Regions from separate parts of the Pseudomonas sp. FBCC-B35 genome, predicted to be linked through region 3. Evidence: predicted binding sites of a transcription regulator. Region 3 holds the regulator's gene; each other region holds the start of a gene.
The links. Region 3 encodes FliA, which starts transcription of late flagellar genes. Its sites were predicted from a motif close to CTAAAGTTTNNNNNNNNNNNGCCGNTAA; they were not measured.

Region 1: a site for FliA is predicted at 2,758-2,785, ahead of NMB38_RS05070 (flagellar protein MotY). Genes of this name have one in related genera too.
Region 2: a site for FliA is predicted at 2,362-2,389, ahead of NMB38_RS07200 (methyl-accepting chemotaxis protein). Genes of this name have one in related genera too.

Annotation. Positions count from the first base shown of each region.
Region 1 is NZ_CP101439.1:1,140,567-1,144,739, reverse strand. Features, by position in the region: gene NMB38_RS05080 (hypothetical protein) at 1-349, shown strand, start outside; gene NMB38_RS05075 (argininosuccinate synthase) at 400-1,617, opposite strand; gene NMB38_RS05070 (flagellar protein MotY) at 1,739-2,722, opposite strand; gene pyrC (dihydroorotase) at 2,852-3,898, shown strand; gene rnt (ribonuclease T) at 3,895-4,173, shown strand, end outside.
Region 2 is NZ_CP101439.1:1,610,667-1,614,839, reverse strand. Features, by position in the region: gene acnA (aconitate hydratase AcnA) at 1-2,183, shown strand, start outside; gene NMB38_RS07200 (methyl-accepting chemotaxis protein) at 2,419-3,984, shown strand; gene NMB38_RS07195 (pseudouridine synthase) at 4,037-4,173, opposite strand, start outside.
Region 3 is NZ_CP101439.1:3,262,952-3,267,124, forward strand. Features, by position in the region: gene NMB38_RS14715 (protein phosphatase CheZ) at 1-772, opposite strand, end outside; gene NMB38_RS14720 (chemotaxis response regulator CheY) at 793-1,167, opposite strand; gene fliA (RNA polymerase sigma factor FliA) at 1,273-2,013, opposite strand; gene fleN (flagellar synthesis regulator FleN) at 2,010-2,843, opposite strand; gene flhF (flagellar biosynthesis GTPase FlhF) at 2,937-4,173, opposite strand, start outside.

The sequences.
Region 1 (4,173 bases), 2.1 Mb from region 3:
CCAGACGCTTTACACGTGGTTCCTGGTTGGTTTTCCCTTCTTTCTGACCGCTTTGTTCTTCCTGACGCTGAACTTCAATTACAAGTCCTTCTATACGCCTGCTGGATCGCGCACTGAAGCTGTGGACAGTGCGCAGAGTGCCCGCAAGATCACCTCCACGACCACGCCAAGCGCAATCGCGCATGGGGAGCCGATGACCTTCATGTTCAGTGGGCCAGAGGCAAGTCAGTTGATGGAAAAGGAGTTATTGCAAGCGCTCGCACAAGCGCCTGAGCCGGCTCGCACCTGGCAGTTCTGCAATGTGCCGAGGGGCCAGTGTGTCCGGCTTTCAGTCAGCCCGCTGGAGTAAAGACAAAAAACCCGGCACTAGGCCGGGTTCGTGCAGAGCGGCTTGCTGCATCAGAGCAACGAACGGCCCTTGTTCGCAGCGATGCGCATACGCAGCGCATTGAGCTTGATGAAGCCCGCCGCGTCTTCCTGGTTGTAGGCACCGCCGTCTTCTTCGAAGGTGGCGATGTTGGCATCGAACAGCGAGTCGTCGGACTTGCGGCCGACTACGGTAACGTTGCCCTTGTAGAGCTTCAGACGCACGACACCGTTCACATTGACCTGGGAGGCGTCGATCATCTGCTGGAGCATGACGCGCTCCGGGCTCCACCAGTAACCGGTGTAGATCAGGCTGGCGTACTTGGGCATCAGCTCGTCTTTGAGGTGAGCGACTTCGCGGTCCAGGGTGATCGACTCGATGGCGCGGTGCGCCCTGAGCATGATGGTGCCGCCAGGGGTTTCGTAGCAGCCACGCGATTTCATGCCCACGTAGCGGTTTTCGACGATGTCCAGTCGACCGATGCCGTTGGCGCCGCCGATGCGGTTCAAATCAGCCAGGACAGTGGCCGGGCTCTTCTCTACACCGTCGATCGCGACGATGTCGCCGTTGCGGTAGGTCAGTTCCAGGTAGGTTGCCTGGTCCGGGGCGTTTTCGGGCGAAACGCTCCAGCGCCACATGTCTTCTTCGTGCTCGGTCCAGGTATCTTCCAGCACACCGCCTTCATAGGAGATGTGCAGCAGGTTGGCGTCCATCGAGTAAGGGGACTTCTTCTTGCCATGACGCTCGATCGGGATACCGTGCTTCTCGGCGTAGTCCATCAGCTTCTCGCGCGAGAGCAGGTCCCATTCACGCCATGGCGCGATGACCTTGACGCCAGGCTTGAGGGCATAAGCGCCCAGTTCGAACCGAACCTGGTCGTTGCCTTTGCCGGTAGCGCCGTGGGAGATGGCGTCGGCACCGGTTTCGTTGGCGATTTCGATCAGACGCTTGGCGATCAGCGGACGGGCGATGGAAGTACCCAGCAGGTACTCGCCTTCATATACGGTGTTGGCGCGGAACATCGGGAACACGAAATCACGCACGAATTCTTCGCGCAGGTCGTCGATGTAGATCTCTTTGACGCCCATTGCCTGAGCCTTGGCGCGCGCCGGCTCGACCTCTTCGCCCTGCCCCAGGTCGGCGGTGAACGTCACCACTTCGCAGTTGTAGGTATCTTGCAGCCACTTGAGAATCACCGAAGTATCAAGGCCGCCGGAATACGCCAGTACGACCTTTTTTACGTCCGCCATGCCATCACTCCACGGGGTTGTACGGAAAAGGCCCGATTCTAACGGCGTTGAGGCTCAATTTATAGAGGCGCGACAGCTTCTGACGACAAAGCGACAAGAATTGTCGATGGCGCGACGGCCGCTACTTGGCCATGGCGGGTTTGCCTTGGGCCGGCGTCGTGGTACCCGCAGCCTGCGCGGGAGCAGCGGGAGCAGCGGGAGCAGCGGGAGCAGCGGGCGCCTCGGCGACCTTTTGTGTGAGCTGCGCCTGGACAGGGCCTCGCTCTAGCTCGATGTTGACCCGCCGGTTACGGGCCCGATTGCCGGCGTTGTTGTTCTTGGCCAGCGGGTAACGCTCGCCGTGGAAACGCACGGTTATCTGACTTTCAGGCACGCCGTGGGCCATGAGGTAATCGGCGACCGCCAGGGCTCGCCGGCGGGACACGTCGCGGTTGGTCAACCGGTTGCCGCTGTTGTCGGAATGCCCGTCCAAGGCCACCTGATTGACGCTGGGGTCGGCCTTCATGTACTCAAGCAGCACATCCAGTCGGGCCTTGGCAGCCTGATCCAGCACGATGCCGCCACCCGGGAAGCCCACCTGGGTCTGGCGTACCTGGTCGTAGTTCATGGGCAGCAGCTTGCTGGCGCAGGCCTGGTAGTCGCTGTAGGCCTTGGCGAAACTGACCGGCAGTACGCGCACTTCCATTGCCCTGCCCCCCTCCCCGGTGTAATTGCGCACCACGGCGCTGCGGCCATCGAGCAGGCCATTGATCAACCGACTGGCCTGGCCTTGGGATGAGTTGAACAGCACGCCGGTGCGCGCCATGCGCACATTGCCCAGGTTGATGTCCCCGCGCCCAGGTTGCCAGGGTGCTGCTGCCGCCAGCAAGGTGGCACCGCCGGCGCCGAGCGCATTGGTCTGTGAGCGCAGGCGAAACACCGGTTGCTCACCGGCACGACGCACGAATTCGCCGCTTCCGAAACCGTCTATCGGCTGGGTCAGCCGGCATTCGAACGCGTCGCCCTCCACCGTCCAGGCAATGCTTTCCATGCGCGTCTGAAACGTCAACGCGCCGGCCGGCAAGCTGGCAAACACGATAAACAAGGCTAGGTAACGCTGGCGCACGGCGGGCTCCACATAATTCGACACTCACCTTTACGCTATCGGGCAGTCGCGGGAAAACTTGATACCTGTGCTCTGGAGGGGCTTTTCCGGTAGCATTGCGGCTTGAGTTCGACCCGCCTGGAATCCTCAATGTCCGATCGCCTGACCCTCCTGCGCCCCGACGACTGGCACATCCATCTGCGTGATGGTGCCGTCCTGCCCCACACCGTTGGTGATGTGGCGCGCACTTTCGCCCGTGCCATCATCATGCCCAACCTGGTGCCGCCGGTGCGCAATGCCGCCGAAGCCGGGGCCTATCGTGACCGTATCCTGGCTGCTCGCCCGGCTGGCAGTCGGTTTGAGCCGTTGATGGTGCTGTATCTCACCGACCGCACCAGCGCGCAAGACATCCGAGATGCCAAGGCCAGCGGTATCGTGCATGCCGCCAAGCTCTACCCGGCAGGCGCCACCACCAATTCCGATTCTGGTGTGACCAGCATCGACAACATCTTCCCCGCTATCGAGGCGCTGGCTGAAGTCGGCATGCCGTTGCTGGTGCACGGCGAAGTCACGCGCAGCGAGATCGACGTGTTCGACCGTGAAAAGCGCTTCATCGATGAGCACATGCGCCGCCTGGTCGAGCGTTTCACCACGCTCAAGGTAGTCTTCGAGCACATTACCACCAGCGATGCGGCCCAGTTCGTGACCGAAGCTTCGGCCAACGTTGGCGCCACCATCACGGCGCAGCACTTGCTGTACAACCGCAACCATATGCTGGTGGGCGGAATACGACCCCATTTCTATTGCCTGCCCATTCTCAAGCGCAACACGCATCAGGTGGCGTTGCTCGACGCCGCCACCAGCGGTAACCCGAAATTCTTCCTCGGCACCGACTCGGCTCCCCACGCTCGCCACGCCAAGGAAGCGGCGTGTGGATGCGCTGGCTGCTATACCGCGTACGCGGCCATCGAACTCTATGCAGAGGCGTTCGAACAACGCAACGCGCTGGACAAGCTCGAAGGCTTTGCCAGCCTGCACGGCCCTGCGTTCTACGGCCTGCCGGCCAACACCGACACCATCACCCTGGTTCGTGATCAGTGGACGGCCCCAGAGAGCCTGCCCTTCGGTGAGCAAACCGTGATCCCGCTGCGCGCCGGGGAAACACTGCGCTGGCGCCTGCTGGAGGAACACGCGTGAGCGAAGACCTGTACGAAGACGAACTTGAATCCTCCGGCAGCGGTGGTCACCGCCATCCGATGGCAGAACGCTTCCGGGGTTACCTGCCAGTGGTGGTGGATGTGGAGACTGGCGGCTTCAACAGCGCCACTGACGCCTTGCTGGAAATTGCTGCCGTCACCATTGGCATGGACGAAAAGGGTTTCCTGTTCCCCGAACATACCTATTTTCACCGGGTGGAGCCCTTCGAAGGCGCCAACATCGAGGCCGCCGCGCTGGAGTTCACCGGCATCAAG
Region 2 (4,173 bases), 1.7 Mb from region 3:
ACCTGGGGCGGACCGTGTGGACCCGCGAAGCCGACGGCCACACCTATGCCTTCCCGGACACCCTGGTCGGCACCGACTCCCACACCACCATGATCAATGGCCTGGGCGTGCTGGGCTGGGGCGTGGGCGGCATCGAGGCGGAGGCTGCCATGCTAGGCCAGCCGGTGTCGATGCTGATCCCACAGGTCATCGGCTTCAAGCTCACGGGCAAGCTGCGCGAAGGCATCACCGCCACCGACCTTGTCCTGACGGTCACCCAGATGCTGCGCAAGAAAGGCGTGGTCGGTAAGTTCGTGGAGTTTTATGGTGACGGTCTGGCCGAGCTGCCCTTGGCTGACCGCGCCACCCTCGCCAACATGGCTCCAGAGTACGGTGCGACCTGTGGTTTCTTCCCGGTTGATCAAGTGACGCTGGATTACCTGCGCCTGTCGGGTCGCCCTGAAGCGACCGTGCAACTGGTCGAGGCCTATTGCAAGGCCCAGGGGTTGTGGCGCCTACCTGGCCAGGAGCCTACCTTCAGTGACACGCTGGCGCTGGACATGAATGACGTCGAATCCAGCCTGGCGGGCCCCAAGCGCCCACAAGACCGGGTTGCGTTGGCCCAGGTCAAGCAGGCCTTCGAGCAGTTCGTCGAGCTGCAACCCAAACCTGCCGCCAAGGAAGTCGGCAGGCTCGAGAGCGAGGGCGGAGGGGGCGTTGCCGTGGGCAATGCCGATCAGGCGGGCGAAGCCGACTACAGCCATCAAGGCCAGACCCATACGCTGCGCGACGGGGCCGTGGTCATTGCGGCCATCACCTCCTGCACCAACACCTCCAATCCCAGTGTGATGATGGCGGCTGGGCTTGTGGCCAAAAAAGCCCTCGAGAAAGGTTTGCAGCGCAAGCCATGGGTTAAAAGCTCGCTGGCACCGGGGTCCAAGGTAGTCACCGAATACTTCGACGCGGCCGGTCTCACGCCCTACCTCGATGAGCTCGGGTTCGACCTGGTCGGTTATGGCTGCACCACCTGCATCGGCAACTCAGGTCCGCTGGACGAGCCTATCGAAAACGCCATCAGCAGCGCCGACTTGACCGTCGCCTCGGTATTGTCCGGCAACCGCAACTTCGAAGGCCGCGTGCATCCACTGGTCAAAACCAATTGGCTCGCCTCACCGCCCCTGGTCGTGGCTTATGCACTGGCTGGCAGCGTGAAAGTCGACCTGACACACGACCCACTGGGCACTGACAAGCAGGGGCAGCCGGTCTATCTGAAGGATATATGGCCTAGCCAGCAAGAGGTGGCCGAGGCTGTGGCCAAGGTGAGCACAGCCATGTTCCACAAGGAATATGCCGAAGTGTTCGCAGGCGACGAGCAATGGCAGGCTATCGAAGTGCCACAGGCTGCCACGTACGTGTGGCAACCGGACTCGACCTACATTCAACACCCGCCTTTCTTCGAAGGCATCGAAGGACCGGCGCCGCGGATCACCGATATCCACAGCGCCCGCATCCTGGCCCTGCTGGGCGACTCGGTGACGACCGACCACATCTCTCCGGCCGGCAACATCAAGGCCGATAGCCCTGCGGGTCGTTACCTGCGCGAAAAGGGCGTGGAGCCTCGCGATTTCAATTCCTACGGGTCACGGCGCGGCAACCATGAAGTCATGATGCGCGGTACGTTCGCCAACATTCGCATCCGCAACGAGATGCTTGCAGGCGAAGAAGGCGGCAATACCGTGCATGTGCCAAGCGGCGAGAAGCTGTCGATCTACGACGCCGCCATGCGCTATCAGGAGCAAGACACGCCCCTGGTCGTGATCGCCGGCCAGGAATACGGCACAGGCTCCAGCCGCGACTGGGCTGCCAAGGGCACGAACTTGCTTGGCGTTAAAGCAGTGCTGGCCGAAAGTTTCGAGCGTATTCACCGCTCCAACCTGGTTGGCATGGGCGTGCTGCCGTTGCAGTTCAAGGCAGGCCAGGATCGTAAACAGCTTGGCCTGACAGGCAGAGAGCAGATCGATATCACTGGCCTGGAGGGGACGGCCATTGTGCCGGGCATGAGCCTGGCACTGACCATCACCCGCGAAGACGGCACGAAGGAGCAGATCGAAGTGCTCTGCCGGATCGACACCCTCAATGAAGTCGAGTACTTCAAGGCGGGTGGGATCCTGCACTATGTGCTGCGTCAGTTGATCGCCGCGTAGGCCCCGCGAGGGTGCCAGTCTGCGCGCAGGCTGGCACCCTCTTCCCAAGCGGGCATTGCTAGCCCATGCCACCTCAAGGTACTCATGTAGAACCCCGTGCGAACCAACGGCGAGCAACTGCCAGTAGCTCACCCGTACCTGCCATGCACTGCCATGGATCAACCCCTGTAAATATCCCCTCAATAATCCGCGCACCGTGCCGATACCAGTCCAAAGCCCTGCGGACATCCTAGCCATGCGCAACAACCAGCCCATTACCCAGAGAGAACGGACTTTCCCTGCCAAGCAGCGGTTGATTTCCACCACCAATGCCAAAGGTGTGATCACTTACTGCAACGATGCCTTCATCGAAATCAGTGGTTTCACCCGCGACGAATTGATGGGCGCAGCGCACAACCTGGTGCGTCATCCTGATGTGCCGCCCGCCGTGTTTGCTCACATGTGGCAGACCCTCAAGCAGGGCCAGCCCTGGATGGGCATCGTCAAGAACCGCTGCAAGTCGGGTGACCACTATTGGGTCAACGCGTATGTCACACCGATTTTCGACAACAACCAAGTCGTCGGCTTCGAGTCGGTGCGCGTCAAGCCCACCGCTGAGCAGATTCGTCGTGCCGAGGCCCTGTACCTGCGTATCAACCAAGGTAAACCGGCAGTACCGCGGCGTGACCGGTGGCTCCCCATCTTGCAGGACTGGTTGCCCTTCATCCTGATCAGCCAGATCGGCTTCCTGATCGGCAACTGGCTTGGACACTCATGGGGCTTTGCCTTGGCAGCAGCGTTATCTGTCCCCCTGGGCCTGCTTGGGCTGACCTGGCAACAACGTGGGCTCAAGCGCTTGTTGCGCCTGGCCGAGCAGACCACGTCCGATCCGCTGATTGCGCAGATGTATACCGACAGCCGCGGCGTGCAGGCGCGCCTGGAAATGGCCATGCTCAGCCAGGATGCCCGGATGAAGACCTGCCTGACACGGTTGCAGGATAGCGCCGAGCATCTGAGCGATCAGGCCCGTCAGTCCGACGAGCTGGCGCATATGAGTTCATCAGGCCTGGAACGCCAGCGCGTGGAAACCGAGCAGGTCGCTGCCGCAGTGAACCAGATGGCTGCTACCACCCAGGAGGTGGCCAACCATGTGCAACGCACCGCCGATGCGACCCAGCAGGCCAATCGCTTGACTGGCCAGGGCCGTCAAATTGCCGGAGAGACGCGCGCAGCCATCGAACGCCTGTCGGCGGCCGTTGGAGAAACTGGGCAGACCGTGACGCAATTGGCCAAGGACAGTGACGAGATCGGCGGTGTGGTCGATGTCATCAAAGGCATTGCCGACCAGACCAACCTGCTGGCGTTGAACGCCGCCATCGAAGCGGCACGGGCAGGCGAAATGGGCCGGGGCTTTGCCGTGGTTGCCGACGAAGTGCGGCAGCTGGCCCAGCGCACGGCTGAGTCGACCGGGCAGATTCACGGCCTGATCGCCAAGCTCCAGCAAACCGCCAGCAACGCCGTGACGACCATGGAAAGTGGTCACCGCCAGGCCCAGGAGGGTGTCGATCGGGTGATGCAGGCTGACGAGGCGCTAGTGGGCATCAGTGAAGCTGTGGCGAACATCACCGACATGGCCACGCAAATTGCCGCTGCGACCGAGGAGCAGACTGCGGTAGCCGACGAGATCAGCCGCAACATCAGTACCATTGCCGACCTGGCCGACCAGACGGCCGAACAGGCACAGCATTCGGCGGTGTTGAGCGAGGCCCTCAACAGCACGGCGGGTAGTCAATATTCACTGGTAGAGCGTTTCAACCGCTAGACCTGACAGCCTGCGAGGGGTCGGCATCGCCGGCCCCTCGTATTGACCAACGCTACCAATCAAGCCGCAGTTGGGTTTCGAAATGGCGAGTTTGCCCGGTCAACGGGTCATCGAAGCGCAGACTTTGCGCCAACAGTTTCAGCGGCCGTTGATAGTCATCCTGACCCTCGAGCAATGACGGATAGAACG
Region 3 (4,173 bases):
ATAGCAGATCATCGACATCGTCCTGACCGGACACGACGTCTTCACGCTTATCGGCATGAATCTGCGGACCTTCACCCCGAGTCGGATGTTTTTCTCGATCTTTTTCTGCGCGCAACTGATCCTGGTCATGCTGGATGCCTGCAAAGCGGTCGACCTGGCTGGCCATCATCACCAGTTTCAGCAGGTTGCTTTCCACTTCGGTCACCAACGCCGTGACGCGCTTGATCACCTGCCCGGTCAGGTCCTGGTAATCCTGGGCCAGCAGGATGTCGTTGAGATGGCCAGCCACCTTGCGGTTACCTTCGGCGCTGTGCGCCAAGAAACCGTCGACGCGCTTGGCCAGGTCGCGAAACTCCGTGGCGTTCACTTCCCGGCGCATGAAGCGCTGCCAATCGGCACTCAGCGCTTTGGCTTCGCTGGCCAGGTCGTTGAGCACAGGCGTGCTTTCCTCGACCAGGTCCATGGTGCGGTTTGCCGCCCCTTCGGTGAGCTTGACCACATAGGACAGGCGTTCGGTGGCGTCGGTAATCTGCGACACCTCTTCGGCCTGGGGTATGGTCGGGTCGATCTGGAAACTGACGATGGCGCTGTGCAGTTCGCGGGTCAGCTTGCCCACTTCCTGGTACAGCCCCCGATCGCGGGTCTGGTTCAACTCGTGAATGAGTTGCACCGCCTCGCCGAACCGTCCGCGCTCCAGGCTTTCGACCAACTCCTGGGCATGCTTTTTGAGGGTCGATTCGAACTCGCCCAATGACGTGTGTGATGAACTCATGGCGCGCCCCCTGACGTGACTCAGCCGTTGACGCGTTCGAAGATCTTCTCGATCTTTTCTTTGAGCACCTGGGCGGTGAACGGCTTGACCACATAGCCATTCACGCCTGCCTGGGCGGCCTCGATGATCTGGTCGCGCTTGGCTTCCGCGGTCACCATCAACACCGGCAAGCTCTTGAGCTTGTCGCTGGCGCGCACTTTGCGCAGCAGGTCGATACCGGACATGCCCGGCATGTTCCAGTCAGTTACCAGAAAATCGTAATGGCCATTTTCGAGCATGGGCAGCGCCGTCATGCCGTCATCGGCTTCGCTGGTGTTGGTGAAGCCCAGGTCACGCAGCAGGTTCTTGATGATGCGCCGCATCGTCGAAAAGTCGTCGACGATGAGGATTTTCATGTTTTTGTCCAATTAGACCTCCAAGCAGTCTCAAACGCGCTCGGCCCCGAGCGCGCACTCAATCGATTCGGTACAACGTGGAAAACGGCAACGACGGCGGCGGGCTCAACGGGCCCGCCATTCCCCCAGGCGGCTGCGCAGGCGCGCGGCGCATTGGCTGTGCAACTGGCTGACCCGCGACTCGCTGACCCCCAAGACCTCACCGATCTCCTTCAGGTTCAGTTCCTCGTCGTAGTACAGCGCCAGCACCAGGCGCTCACGCTCCGGCAGGTTGGCGATGGCCTCGGTCAACGCGACCTGGAACCGCTCTTCCTCCAACCCACGGGCAGGCTCGGCCTGGCCGCTAACGCCGTCCTCATGCAAGCCTTCGTGCTCGCCGTCCTGCAACAGGTCGTCGAAGCTGAACAGGCGGCTGCCCAGTGTGTCGTTGAGAATCCCGTAATAATCATCGAGGCTCAACTTGAGTTCGGCAGCAACTTCATGATCTTTAGCGTCGCGGCCGGTTTTGGCTTCTACCGCGCGCATGGCGTCGCTGACCATGCGGGTGTTGCGGTGCACCGAACGCGGCGCCCAGTCGCCTTTGCGCACCTCGTCGAGCATGGCGCCGCGAATGCGGATGCCGGCATAGGTCTCGAAGCTGGCGCCCTTGCTGGCGTCATACTTGTTGGCGACCTCGAGCAGACCGATCATGCCCGCCTGGATCAGGTCCTCGACCTGCACGTTGGCAGGCAGTCGCGCAAGCAGGTGATAGGCGATGCGCTTGACCAGCGGGGCATAGCGCTCGATCAGCTCATATTGCGCGTCCTTCGAGGCGCGGCTGTACATCTTGAAGCCGCTGGCGCTCATGACATCGAACCTGCACTGGTCGGCTGCACCAGGCGTTCGACGAAGAACTCCAGGTGGCCACGGGGGTTGGCAGGCAGCGGCCAGCTGTCGACCTTCTGCGCAATGGCCTTGAAGGCCAAGGCGCATTTGGAGCGCGGGAACGCCTCGTACACGGCACGCTGTTTCTGCACCGCCTTGCGCACGCATTCGTCGTAAGGCACGGCGCCCACGTACTGAAGCGCCACATCCAGGAAGCGGTCGGTGACCTTGGTCAGCTTGGCAAACAGGTTGCGCCCTTCCTGGGGGCTCTGGGCCATATTGGCCAGCACCCGGAAGCGATTCATGCCGTAATCGCGGTTGAGCAGCTTGATCAGCGCGTAGGCATCGGTGATCGAGGTCGGCTCATCGCACACCACCAGCAGCACTTCCTGAGCCGCGCGCACGAAGCTGACCACCGAATCGCCGATGCCGGCCGCAGTATCAATCACCAGCACATCGAGGTTGTCGCCGACTTCGCTGAACGCCTGGATCAGACCCGCATGCTGGGCAGGCGCAAGGTGCACCATGCTCTGGGTGCCCGAAGCGGCCGGGACGATGCGCACACCGCCCGGGCCCTGCAGCATCACATCGCGCAGTTCGCAACGCCCCTCGATGACATCGGCCAGCGTGCGCTTGGGCGCAAGGCCCAGCAACACATCGACATTGGCCAGGCCCAGGTCGGCGTCGAGCAGCATGACCCTGCGGCCCAGCTCGGCCAACGCCAGAGACAGATTCACTGAAACATTTGTCTTGCCGACGCCACCTTTGCCACCGGTCACGGCGATCACCTGTACGGGATGCATGCTACCCATGTCTGTTCTTTACCTTGTCTCGCTGGGACTCATGCCACACGAAGGGCAATGCTGCGTACCCCTTGGCATAGCTACCTTGCACACATTTCATTTTCAACCCGCTCGCCGTGGGTTGTGGTAGAGATCAGCGAACATGTCGGCCATGGCCTCCTCGCTGGGCTCGTCCTGCTGCTGCACATTGACCGCGCGGGTGACCAGCTGGTGCCCACGGGGCAAGTGCAGATCGTCCGGGATACGCGGCCCATCGGTAAGGTAGGCCACGGGCAGTCGGAAACTGATGGCAAGGCTCAGGACATCGCCCAGGCTTGCCGACTCGTCGAGTTTGGTCAGGATGCAGCCGGCCAGCCCGCAGCGCTTGTAGCTGTGGTAGGCCGCGGTCAGCACCTGCTTCTGGCTGGTGGTGGCCAGGACCAGGTAATTCTTCGCAGCGATACCGCGACCGGCCAGGGTATCGAGCTGCATGCGCAAGGCCGGGTCGCTGGCTTGCAGGCCGGCCGTATCGATCAGCACCACGCGTTTGCGCAGCAGCGGCTCGAGCGCCGCCGCCAACGACTGACCGGGGTCGACATAGGTGACCGGCACATTCAGGATCCGGCCCAGGGTCTTGAGCTGTTCCTGGGCGCCGATGCGAAAACTGTCCATGCTCACCAGCGCCAGGTTGTGGGCGCCGTACTTGAGCACATAACGCGCCGCGAGCTTGGCCAGGGTGGTGGTCTTGCCCATGCCGGCTGGGCCGACGACGGCAATCACGCCGCCGTCCTCGATCGGTTCGACGTCAGGCGTACGGATCATGCGCGCCAGGTGCGCCAGCAGCATACGCCAGGCGTGGCGAGGCTCCTCGATGTCCTTGGTCAGCTCGAGCAATTCGCGGGCAATGGGGCCAGACAGGCCGATGCGCTGCAGCCGGCGCCACAACGTGGCCTGCTGCGGCTTGCTACCTTGCAGCTGGGTCCAGGCCAGCGACCCCAGCTGCACTTCCAGCAGTTCGCGCAAGCCGGACAGCTCCGAGCGCATGGCATCGAACAGGCGCGGGTCCACCGAGGCCTGGCTGCTTGCGGTGGCGGCCGGCTGCGGGGTATCGACATGCGGCTCGACCAAGGGCTCGGCCGCCGTGAGCGATTGACCGGCGAACAGTTGGCGATTGCTGTCGCTGCTGTCCGGGCGCTGATCGAGCTCGGCCTTGGCCGTGGCGATGCGCGTGTGCGTCTTGCGAAGCTCTTCTTCGAGTTCGACGTTCGGTACCCGAGGTGCCAGGGCGGACAGCTTGTAGTCCAGCGCGGCGGTCAGTTCGACCCCGCCTGCGATACGGCGATTGCCGATGATGGCCGCA